DNA from 4 places in the Nocardia sp. NPDC004415 genome. Region 3 is predicted to be linked to each of the others. Evidence: riboswitches for the same ligand, from Rfam matches in the RefSeq annotation. Region 3 holds a riboswitch; each other region holds the start of a gene.
What was found. Region 3 has a riboswitch for S-adenosylmethionine ahead of ACWEMY_RS03215 (bifunctional o-acetylhomoserine/o-acetylserine sulfhydrylase). Riboswitches for the same ligand answer to the same signal wherever they lie in the genome.
Positions count from the first base shown of each region.

Region 1: it holds a riboswitch for S-adenosylmethionine, as region 3 does, so the genes downstream of both, ACWEMY_RS24255 (rhodanese-like domain-containing protein) here and ACWEMY_RS03215 (bifunctional o-acetylhomoserine/o-acetylserine sulfhydrylase) in region 3, are expected to answer to the same signal.
Region 2: it holds a riboswitch for S-adenosylmethionine, as region 3 does, so the genes downstream of both, ACWEMY_RS11645 (AfsA-related hotdog domain-containing protein) here and ACWEMY_RS03215 (bifunctional o-acetylhomoserine/o-acetylserine sulfhydrylase) in region 3, are expected to answer to the same signal.
Region 4: it holds a riboswitch for S-adenosylmethionine, as region 3 does, so the genes downstream of both, ACWEMY_RS23600 (ABC transporter substrate-binding protein) here and ACWEMY_RS03215 (bifunctional o-acetylhomoserine/o-acetylserine sulfhydrylase) in region 3, are expected to answer to the same signal.

Region 1 covers NZ_JBSGDP010000064.1:569-3,413, forward strand. Annotated here, with positions in the region: gene ACWEMY_RS24245 (FAD-dependent oxidoreductase) at 1-1,008, opposite strand, end outside; gene ACWEMY_RS24250 (Rv0361 family membrane protein) at 1,171-1,629, shown strand; SAM riboswitch class IV at 1,675-1,793, shown strand; gene ACWEMY_RS24255 (rhodanese-like domain-containing protein) at 1,811-2,227, shown strand; gene ACWEMY_RS24260 (O-succinylhomoserine sulfhydrylase) at 2,239-2,845, shown strand, end outside.
Region 2 covers NZ_JBSGDP010000018.1:63,269-66,113, forward strand. Annotated here, with positions in the region: gene ACWEMY_RS11640 (HAD family hydrolase) at 1-607, opposite strand, end outside; gene ACWEMY_RS11645 (AfsA-related hotdog domain-containing protein) at 604-1,371, opposite strand; SAM riboswitch class IV at 1,385-1,500, opposite strand; gene ACWEMY_RS11650 (SRPBCC family protein) at 1,645-2,097, shown strand; gene ACWEMY_RS11655 (MarR family winged helix-turn-helix transcriptional regulator) at 2,148-2,597, opposite strand; gene ACWEMY_RS11660 (SMP-30/gluconolactonase/LRE family protein) at 2,712-2,845, shown strand, end outside.
Region 3 covers NZ_JBSGDP010000004.1:81,585-84,429, forward strand. Annotated here, with positions in the region: gene ACWEMY_RS03215 (bifunctional o-acetylhomoserine/o-acetylserine sulfhydrylase) at 1-1,249, opposite strand, end outside; SAM riboswitch class IV at 1,330-1,440, opposite strand; gene ACWEMY_RS03220 (NADP-dependent isocitrate dehydrogenase) at 1,710-2,845, shown strand, end outside.
Region 4 covers NZ_JBSGDP010000060.1:6,741-9,585, forward strand. Annotated here, with positions in the region: gene ACWEMY_RS23590 (DUF4236 domain-containing protein) at 1-552, opposite strand, end outside; gene ACWEMY_RS23595 (hypothetical protein) at 720-1,424, opposite strand; SAM riboswitch class I at 1,638-1,730, shown strand; gene ACWEMY_RS23600 (ABC transporter substrate-binding protein) at 1,767-2,845, shown strand, end outside.

The DNA of each region.
Region 1 (2,845 bases), on a different contig from region 3:
CTGGTCGTCGAAGGGCAGCTGGGTGACGTTCTGCGACAGGTAACCCACCGCGCGATAGATCGCCTGCACGTCCCACTGCTTGAACTCGCCGGTGCCCTTGACGTTGCCGGTGCCGTCGAGCTGGGTGCGCTCGGTCTTGAGACCGACGACCTGGCCGTTCTCGCCGATGATCTCGGCGGGCGACTCGAAGAAGTGCAGGAACAGCTTGTGCGGGCGGTCGCCCTGGTCGCGGATCGCCCACTGCTCGAGGGTGTTGGCGACCATGTCGACCTGCTTGGAGTTGCGGCGAGCCGCCTCCGAGCCCTCGTCGTAGTCGATGTCCTCGGGATCGACGATGACCTCGATCGTCGGCGAGTGGTCGAGTTCGCGCAGCTCGAGCGGGGTGAACTTGGCCTGCGCGGGGCCGCGGCGGCCGAACACGTGCACCTCGACGGCCTTGTTGGCCTTGAGGCCCTTGTAGACGTTCGGCGGGATCTCGGTCGGCAGCAGCTCGTCACCGGTCTTGGCCAGCACGCGGGCCACGTCCAGGGCCACGTTGCCGACACCGAGGACGGCGACCTTCTCGGCGTCCAGCGGCCAGCTGCGCGGCACGTCCGGGTGGCCGTCGTACCAGGACACGAAGTCCGCGGCGCCGTAGGAGCCGTCCAGGTCGATGCCGGGGATGGGCAGCGCGCGGTCGGCGTTGGCGCCGGTGGAGAAGATCACCGCGTCGTAGAACTGACGCAGGTCGTCGAGGTTGATGTCGGTGCCGTAGTCGATGTTGCCGAGCAGGCGCACCTGCTCCTTGTCGAGCACCTTGTGCAGGGCGGTGATGATGCCCTTGATGCGCGGGTGGTCGGGGGCGACGCCGTAGCGGATCAGGCCGAACGGCGCGGGCATGCGCTCGTAGAGGTCGATCGACACCTCGGCATCGGACTTCATCAACGCGTCGGCGGCGTAGATACCGGCCGGGCCGGCACCGACGATCGCGATGCGAAGTGGGCGAGTCGCTGCACTCTGTTCGGTCATTTCTACGCGCACCCTTTGGTCGAAAACTATTGACGGCGTCAATTTAGCTTAGGCTAAGTTGACAGTCCGGCTGCTGGCAGCATTCCGCCGATTCTATCCGCGCTGTCGTGGCCACCCGGCGCGCGGTGCGGTTGCCCGCGCCCGGTCTGTCAGGATTGCACCATGAACGAGGAGCGAACCGGCTCGGACGAGCAGCCCATCGTGGTGGATCAGACCGACAAACGATCGGTCGTCCCGTTCGTCGCGGCCGCGGTCATCGCGGTCCTGGTGCTCATCGGGATCGTGCTGGGCGGCTTGCTCGCGCCCGCTGAGAAAAATGTCACAGAGGCCGACCGGTTCGCGGCCGCCGTCACCAACTATATCGACGCGCGCTCACGCAGCGAGCTGCGTCCGCCGCCCGGCGTCGCCTGCCCAGGCTTCGACGAGGAGAAATCCGGCCTCACCGAGCGGCTCGGCGGCCCGAAATCGGCGGTGACGATCGACAAGAAGGGCTTCGCGAACGCGACCGTCAACGGTGATCGCGCCAAGATCGACGCCACCGTGCTGATCGGCGACACGCCCGCCACCAGCACCTGGAACCTGACCAGGGTCGAGGGCACCTGGCTGGTGTGCGCACCCTGACCTGTTTGACACGGTGACCAGTGCCGGGGCAATCTCAGATCGCAAGGTCATGAGTGCCAGCGCCAAGCCCCGGCTCGCTGGCCGGCAACCCTCCTCCGCGGTGGGGTGCTCCGGGTGACGACCTGGCCGTGTGTCCCGGAGTTCCGGCACGGCAAGAGCGGATTCACGCAGGAGGTTCGACATGACTTACGCCGGCGACATCACCCCTGAGAAGGCGTGGGAGATCCTGACCGAGCATCCCGGCGCGGTGCTGGTCGACGTGCGCACCGAAGGCGAGTGGGCGCAGATCGGCATCCCCGACACCAGCTCCATCGAGCGCCCGGCCCACTTCATCGAGTGGGTCGACGGCACCGGCGCGCGCAATCCGGAATTCGGCGCCCAGCTCGAGCAGGCGCTGGCCGGCCGCCCCGACGACGCGCCCGTGGTGTTCCTGTGTCGCTCCGGGCAGCGCTCCATCGGCGCGGCGACCGTGGCGACCGCGGCGGGCATCGCCCCGTCCTACAACGTGCTGGACGGTTTCGAGGGCGGACCCGACGCGTTCGGCCGGCGTGGCAGCGTGGGCTGGCGCGCGGTCGGCCTGCCGTGGCGCCAGGCATAAGGAGAGAACGCATGATCACCGGTGGTTCGTTCGACAAGCCACTGCCCGAGGGCGTCGGCCCCGCCACCCTCGGGGTCCGCGGCGGGCTGCGCCGCTCCGGTTTCGAGGAGACCTCCGAGGCGCTGTACCTGACCTCCGGTTTCGTCTACGAGAGCGCCGAGGCCGCCGAGGCCGCGTTCACCGGCGAGGTCGAGCACTTCGTCTACTCCCGCTACGGCAACCCGACCGTGGCCATGTTCGAGGAGCGCATCCGCCTGCTCGACGGCGCCGAAGCCGCGTTCGCGACCGCTTCCGGCATGTCCGCGGTGTTCACCGCGCTGGGCGCGCTGCTGAAGGCCGGCGACCGGCTCGTCGCCGCGCGCAGCCTGTTCGGTTCCTGTTTCGTGGTGTGCAACGAGATCCTGCCGCGCTGGGGCATCGAGACCGTCTTCGTCGACGGTGACGACCTCGAGCAGTGGGAGCAGGCCCTCTCGGTGCCCACCCAGGCCGTGTTCTTCGAGACCCCCGCCAACCCGATGCAGACCCTCGTCGACGTCCGCAAGGTCACCGAGCTGGCCCACGCCGCGGGCGCGAAGGTGGTGCTGGACAACGTCTTCGCCACCCCGCTGCTGCAGCGCG
Region 2 (2,845 bases), on a different contig from region 3:
GGTCGGCGCCGCGGTAGGCCGGGCGGGCCACCAGCCAGAGGAAGGGCAGGTCGGTGGCGTGGTCGCCGTAGCCCCAGGTGTCGTTCACGCTGATCGCGTGTTCACGCAGGTACTCGACCACCGCCTCGCCCTTGGCCGCGCCGATCATCGGCTTGCGCACCTCGCCGGTGAGCACGCCGTGCTCGTCGAGCAGGGGTTCGGTGGCGATGATGTGATCAGCCCCGACCGCCGCGGCGACCGGCGCGATCGCCGGGGCGAACGAACCCGACAGCAGCACCGTGCGCACGCCCGCCGCCGCGTGGTCACGCAGGGCACGGACCGGCTCGGCGTAGAAGGCGGCTCCCCCGGCGGCGAATTCGTCGAACCAGCGCTGACCGGCCGCGACCAGCGCGGCGTACTCGACGCCGCGGTAGGTGCGGTAGTACTCGCGGTTGATGTCCTCGCGTGGTGCCCCCGCGGCGGCCCGCTGTTTGAGGTCGTCGGTGACGCGGGCGTACTCGGTGCCGTCGTCACCCAGTTCGGCGAGCCAGAAACGCAGGAAGGTGAACATGGACTTGACCGTGATCACGGTCTCGTCCACGTCGAAAAAGGCGGCTCCGCTACTCACGCCGAGACCTCGAGGTAGGCGTCGACTGCCTTGGCGGCCTTGGCGCGCTCGATCTGGGCGATCCGCTCGTTGGGCAGGGCGGTGAACTCGATGCGCGAGCTGGCGACCGGCTTGCCGAACTGGTGCACCTCGGTCTCGATCCGGAACTGCAGCTTGCCGGGGTCGTCGACGGAGACCGGCGTGAGCCGGGCGTGCAGGGTCGCGGGCAGCGGGAACAGGAACGAGGTGAACCGCAGGTCCACGTTGTTCCAGACGATGTAGAAGTGCTCCTGCGGGCGGCGCACGCCGTATTCGAGTTCGAAGGCGGCCAGGAACAGCTGGCGCACCGCCTCGATCACCACGATGCCCTGCACGTGCTCACCGGTCTGGTGGTCCAGGAGCAGTTCGTTGTCGCCGTCCAGGCGCAGATCGGCCTGGAAGACGTTCTCCTCGGTCCTGGTGAGGCCCGCCAGCAGCACATTGGAGTGCTGGTACTTGTGCACGTGGTGCCTGCGCGCGGGCTCGGCGATCTCGCCGACGACCCGCACCCGCAGGTGCGGCGCGTGCACCGCGGCCACGTGCTCGAGATAGTCGAGATCGTGCCGGGTGACGCCCTGCCCCAGGTGAACGGCCAGTTCCTGACTCGCGGGCAATCGCCCTCCGCGCAGCAACGCGACCAGTCCGGACACGGTGTGCACCCGGTCGTCGGCGGAGATGCCGAGGAATCGGTCACCGACCACCACGTACGCGGTGGTCACGGTGGAGTCGAGCTGGACTACAGACATGGATAGACCTCCAGAAGGACGCTTATGGCGAGCAAGACGCCTCACCATCCGGTCGTCACCCGGAGCACCCCGCCGCCGATGGAGGGTTGCCGCCCAGCTAGCCGGGGCTCGATGCTGGAACTCGTGACCGTCGCATCGAAAGGTATTCGGCCGCAATATTTTTGAACAGCGTTCGGAGCAGGGTGCAAATAATCCACCCACGGTACGAGGATCGGCCGGTCGCGGGCGCCTATGCTGAGCGTTACCGAACGTCACACGATCCCGGAGGCAACGTTGCCGAACAATCTCGAAGCCAGCATCGACATCGCCGCATCGCCGGAGAAGGTGTGGGCGGTGCTCGCCGATCTCAAGCGGATGCCCGAGCTGAGCCCGACGACTTTGAAGATGATCGCGCTGGGCGGAGTGCGGGTCGGCGCGCTGACGGTGAACGTCAACAAGGACGGCTGGAAGGTGTGGCCGACCACCTCGCGCATCGTCGCGTTCGAGCCGAACAAGACCCTGGCCTTCCGGATGCTGGAGAACCGCACCGTGTGGCGCTACGAGCTCGAGCCGACCGCGGGCGGCACCCGCGTGGTGGAGACCCGCACCGTCGACCCCAAGGGCATCCCCGCCCCCGTGCGCACGCTGGTCAACGCCGCCGCCGGTGGTGAGGACAAGTTCGAGGCCGACCTGGTCTCGGGCATGCAGGAGACCCTGGCACGGGTGAAGGCCGCCGCCGAACGCTAGGCCACTCGTCGCGAGAGCCCGCCGGATGCTTCCGGCGGGCTCTCGTCGTTTCAGGGCAGGTCGGCGCGGATCTCGTCGAGTGCTTCCGCCGTGCGGACGAGCATGGCGGTGAGCGCGGTCAGCTCCTCGGCGGTGAAGCGTTGCGCGAGGGTGCGCTCGACCGCGATGGCGCGGACGTCGGCGTCGGCTGTGAGTTCCCGGCCTGCCTCGGTGAGCCGGGTTTCCAGGATGTTCTTGTGCCATTCGTGCGGCGTGCGCTCGACCAGGCCGCGGTCCTGAAGGTTGGTCAGGACGGTGTTCATCGTGGGCGGGGTGACGCCGACCAGCCGGGCCAGCGCGGCGGCGGAGATGCCGGGGTGCTCGGCGAGGCTCAGCAGGGCGCTGTACTGCGGGACGGTCAGGCCTGCCGGTTTGAGCGCGGCGGTCTTGGTCGCCATCAGGGCCTGTTCGGCGCGCTTGAGGTACGAACCGAGCCGGTCGGCGGCGGGCATGGACGTCATGGGTGCATGGTATCCGGTCGTCATTCGATAACTATCTTGACGATCATAAAGGTTCTAATCTATGTTTCTGCTCATCATTGAATGTCTGGATTTACCTCACTGAGAGGCTTCATCATGATCAGGACCACCGCCGTTGTCGCCTTGGCCGCCTGCTGCCTGGCCGTCACGGGGTGCGGCGAACCCGCTGCCGCCGTCACGCTCAGCACTGCCTACGAGCTGCCCGGGACCGCCGTGTATCCCGAGGGGAT
Region 3 (2,845 bases):
CCGCGAGCCGCACCAGCCCCGGAGACACGCCTGCGGCCAGCTGCTCCTCCGGCGTCAACTGCGAGTGCGTGGTCGAGGCCGGGTGAATCACGAGAGAACGCACATCACCGATGTTAGCGACATGGCTGTGCAGGCTCAGAGCGTCCACGAACTTCTTGCCCGCGTCGACGCCACCGGCCAGGTCGAAGGCCACGATCGCGCCGGCGCCCTTGGGGGCCAGTTGCGTGATCCGCTCGTGCCAGGGCGAGGACTCGAGGCCCGCGTAGTACACCTTCTCCACGCCCGGCTGCTCGGCGACGAACTTCGCCACGGCCTCGGCGTTGGCCACGTGCCGTTCCACCCGCAGGCTCAGCGTCTCGATGCCCTGGGCGATGAGGAAGGCGTTGAACGGCGAGACCGCCGCGCCCAGATCACGCAGCAGCTGCACGCGGGCCTTGAGCGCGTAGGCGGGCGCGCCCAGGTCGGCGAAGACCGCGCCGTGGTAGCTCGGGTCCGGCTCGGTGAAGCCGGGGAAACGGGCGTTGCCCTCGGCGTCGCGCACGGTCCAGTCGAAGGTGCCACCGTCGACGATCACGCCCGCGACGGCCGCGCCGTGCCCGCCCAGGTACTTGGTGGCCGAGTGCACGACGATGTCGGCGCCGTGGGCCAGCGGCTGGATCAGGTACGGGGTGGCGACGGTGTTGTCGACGATCAGCGGCAGGCCCGCGGCGTGCGCGACGGCGGCGATGCCGGGGATGTCGAACACCGCGCTGCTCGGGTTGGCGATGGTCTCGCCGTAGAAGGCCTTGGTGTTGGGCCGGATGGCGGCCTGCCACTGGGCCAGGTCGTCGGGGTCCTCGACGAAGGAGACCTCGATGCCCAGCTTGGGCAGCGAGTAGTGGAACAGGTTGTAGGTGCCGCCGTAGAGGTGCGGGCTGGACACGATGTGGTCACCGGCGCCCGCCAGGTTCAGGATCGCGTAGGTCTCGGCGGCCTGGCCCGAGGCCAGCAACAGCGCGGCGACACCACCCTCGAGCGCGGCGATGCGCTGCTCCACCGCGTCCTGGGTGGGGTTCATGATCCGGGTGTAGATGTTGCCCGGCTCGGCGAGCCCGAACAGCGCGGCGGCGTGATCGGTGTCGCGGAAGGTGTAGGAGGTGGTCTGGTAGATCGGCAGGGCCCGCGCGTTGGTGCTCGCGTCGGGGGCCTGGCCCGCGTGGATCTGCTTGGTCTCGAAGGTCCAGTTCTCGGGCAGGGCAGAGTCGGTCATGAAAGTGCTCCAGGGTTGTGCGCCGGGGAATTCGTCAACTGGGTCGGATCGACGGACAACAACACATGGGGGCCTCCTGGGATGCGCGCTTGCCCTCGACCTTCGAGAGCCCGGTCATCACCCGGAGCACCCCACCGCAACTGGAGGGTTGCCGACCAGCGAGCCGGGGCTTGACGCTGGTACTCATGACCTTGCCGTCATGTTAACCGGACAAGCCCCCACACGGAAACTTCCCGGCTGAACGTAGCCTGGATCACGTCGCGATCGGCACAGTCCCGCACAGCGGGCCCTCCCATCGCGGTGAGGTCCCGGGCAGCAGTACGCTTGTCTTGTTTGCACCACACGTCCCGCCGACAACGCGGGGCATATACGTTGTCTGTTGGAACAGCTGGGGTCCGCTCACAAGCGTGTTCGCCTGGCCGTGCAATGAGGGCACCATCCTAGGAGGACACGAAGATCCATGTCCAAGATCAAGGTTGAAGGTACCGTCGTAGAACTCGACGGCGACGAGATGACCCGGATCATCTGGCAGTTCATCAAGGACAAGCTGATCCACCCGTATCTCGACGTGAACCTCGAGTATTACGACCTCGGCATCGAGTATCGCGACAAGACAGACGACCAGGTCACCGTCGACGCCGCGAACGCCATCAAGAAGCACGGCGTCGGCGTCAAGTGCGCCACCATCACCCCCGACGAAGCGCGGGTGAAGGAGTTCGGCCTCAAGAAGATGTGGCGCTCGCCCAACGGCACCATCCGTAACATCCTGGGTGGCACCATCTTCCGCGCGCCGATCATCATCTCCAACGTGCCCCGCCTGGTGCCCGGCTGGACCAAGCCGATCATCATCGGCCGCCACGCCTTCGGCGACCAGTACCGCGCCACCGACTTCAAGGTCTTCGAGGCGGGCACCGTCACGCTGACCTTCACCCCGGAGGACGGCAGCGAGCCGATCGTGCACGAGGTCGTGAAGATGCCGGAGGACGGCGGCGTCGTCATGGGCATGTACAACTTCAAGAAGTCCATCGAGGACTTCGCGCGCGCCTCGTTCAACTACGGCCTGCAGCAGAACTACCCGGTGTACCTCTCCACGAAGAACACCATCCTCAAGGCCTACGACGGCATGTTCAAGGACACCTTCCAGGAAGTCTTCGACGCCGAGTTCAAGGCCGAGTTCGACGCGGCGGGCCTGACCTACGAGCACCGCCTCATCGACGACATGGTCGCCTCCTCCATGAAGTGGGAGGGCGGCTACGTCTGGGCCTGCAAGAACTACGACGGCGACGTGCAGTCCGACACCGTGGCCCAGGGCTTCGGCTCGCTCGGCCTGATGACCTCGGTGCTGCTCACCCCGGACGGCAAGACCTGTGAAGCGGAGGCCGCACACGGCACCGTCACCCGGCACTACCGTCAGCACCAGCAGGGCAAGCCGACCTCGACCAACCCGATCGCGTCGATCTTCGCCTGGACCCGCGGCCTCGAACACCGCGGCAAGCTGGACAACACCCCCGAGGTGATCGGCTTCGCGCAGGCGCTCGAAGACGTGGTCATCAAGACCGTCGAGGGTGGGCAGATGACCAAGGACCTGGCGCTGCT
Region 4 (2,845 bases), on a different contig from region 3:
TCCTTGCGAGGCCGCGTATTCCATCAATGACTCGTTGAGCGCTCCGAACCAGGCCGCGGGGTGATCGGCGACATCGTAGAAGACCACGACATTGCGTCTGGCCTGGTCGTGCATGGCCAGCCACCAGACCAGTGGAACCGCCGGTAGCAGGAGGAGCAGGCCGAACGGCAGGGTCGCGAGGACGAGTATGCCGAGTATGCCGAAGGCCCATGGTGCTGTTCTCGCCTGACCGGCGGCGGAGTTGAGCTGTTCGATCAGGTCACCGGGTCCGGTGGGCAGGAGTTGCGTGGCGTCCGCGCCGGTGAGATCGGCCATGGGGATAGGAGCCGGGTTCGGCCGGTGCGAGGTGGTTGTGCGGTTCGTGGGCGACGGGCGCGCGCCGCCCAGCGATGCCCGGTAGTAGACGCCGTGCGCGCCCGCGTGGACGTAGTTGCCCCGCGGTCCGCTGCCGATCCGAAAGCCGGGGACTCCGACGCTGACGCCGAGTCCTGACCGGGACATATTGAACCGGAACGGTCCGGCGTTCAGCGACTGCCGAACATAGATTCCCATGTCCTTCTCCAGTCCACGATGCGCCCCGCTCGATTTCGGTGGTGTACCTGCAGAGCTCTGCCAGGATCTCGTATCGGGCCCACGGCCCGTTACAGACACCTACCTGTCGACTTGCGCGGAACGCGCGGCCCCTGGAGGTCTAGATGCCCTGATGTAGCGGGCGGGGTTCAGGGGACCTCGGTGATGCCTATGGTGGGGAAGAAGAAGCAGGATTTGCCTGCGTTGTCGGTGGTGCCGAAGACGGCGGCGAGGATGGTGCCGTGGCCGGTGTCGACGGGGACCGCGCGGACTCCGCCGAGGGGGATGGCGGTGAAGAAGAAGTCGCGGATGGCGTTCTCGGCGAGGGGGCGCAGTTCCACCGGGACTTCCGGTGGGACCATGGCGCGCACGATCTCGGCGATCGAGCCCATCGAGGCCAGGCCGCCGCGGCCGGTGCTGATGTTGAGCCAGGCGACCTGCATGCCCGCGGTGTCGGTGGCGGGGGTGTCGGGGGCCAGGCCGTAGGGCAGGAAGGTGAACAGGGTCTGGCCCGACTTCACGGTGGTCAGGTCGAGGCCGGGAATCGGCACGGCGTTGCTGGGCCACGGGCCGGGGACGGCACCGGCGACGGCGGGGACCAGGCCGAGACCGTCACCCGCGCAGTTGGCGGCGACCGTGGGGTACAGGAACGGCTGCACGCCCAGGGCTTTCAGTGTCTCGACGACGGTCTGGTAGGCGCCGAGCAGGTCGGCGGGGCCCGCGGTGGTGGTGGCGGGGGCGTCGCGGGTGACGGCCGGAGTGGCCGGTTGCGCGGTGGCGGCCGGAGCGGTCAGCAACAGGGCGGCGCAGGCCGTCAGCGCGGTCAGTGCGGTGGTACGACGCGGCACGATCACGGCGCAACTCCTCATCGTCGGCACTCGGAGATCCGACGCTACTCCGCGACACCGCTGATCCGGGCGATGGACACGCCCCTCCCCTCCCCCTGATGCCGCGCCAGTATGCCGGTCGCGGACCGCGCGCCCAACTGCTGCGCTCACGCTGATTTCTACCGTTGTAAACCATCCGGTCTGTGCCACATGCTGGTTCAGCTCCGAGCAGCCGGGGCGCAACCATCCAGAGCGACCGAGAGACCTGGCTCGACGACGTCGCAGCAACCAACCCGTCGAACGGGTGGGTGCTTCTGCCCGGTCCGATGGAGGTCTCTCACCCATGCCACGCATCCCTGGAGTCACCCCGTGATCCGTCCTCGTCATCGCCTCGCCGCTCTCGCCGGAGCACTCGCCGCCGTCACCACCGTGGTGGCCTGCGGCAGCGACACCGCGGGATCCGGCGGTGACGCCGGTCCGCCGCAACCCGGCGGCACCCTGCGCTACGGCCTGTCCGGCGCGCCGACCTGCTCGGACCCGGCCCAGTCGGGCACCAACCAGACCATCTACGTGGCCCGCCAGATCGTCGATTCGCTCACCGATCAGGACCCCGCCACCGGCGAGATCACGCCGTGGCTCGCGCAGCGATGGGAGGTCAGCCCCGACGCCAAGGTGTTCACCTTCCATCTGGCCGACGGCGTCACCTTCAGCGACGGCACCGCGCTCACCGCCGACTCGGTGCGCGACACCTTCGACGCGATCATCCGCCTCGGCGGCGTCGAGGCGCCGCTGGGCGTGAGCTACCTGGCCAACTACGTGGGCACCACCGCGGTCGACAAGCTCACCGCCCGCGTCGAGTTCAGTCAGCCCAACGCGCAGTTCCTGCAGGCTTCCTCCACGCCGCAGCTCGGCATCCTGGCCGCCTCCACCAATGCGAAGTCCGCCGACGCGCGGTGCGCGGGCGACAACATCGGCAGCGGCCCGTTCACCTACGCCGAGTACAAGCAGGACATCTCCGCGACGCTGGCCAAGCGCGCCGGATACAACTGGGGCTCGGCCGTGTTCGGGCACAAGGGCGAGGCCTACCTGGACCGCATCGAGTTCACCGTGGTGCCGGAGTCGGGTGTGCGCACCGGCAGCCTGTCGTCGGGTCAGCTCGACGCCATCAGCGACGCGCTGCCCCAGGACGCCCCGCAGATCGAGGCGACCGGCGGCCGGGTGCTGTCCACCTCGAACCCGGGCACCCCGTTCGGCCTGCAGTTCAACGTGACCCGCGGTCCGCTGCGTGACCCGGCGGTGCGCCAGGCGCTGCTGCCCGCGCTCGACCGCCAGCAGCTCGTCGACACCGTGCTCGGCCCGCAGTTCAAGCCCGCCACCTCGGCGCTGGCCTCGGCGACCCCGGCCTACCTCGACCAGTCCGCGCGGCTGGCCTACGACCCCGCGAAGAC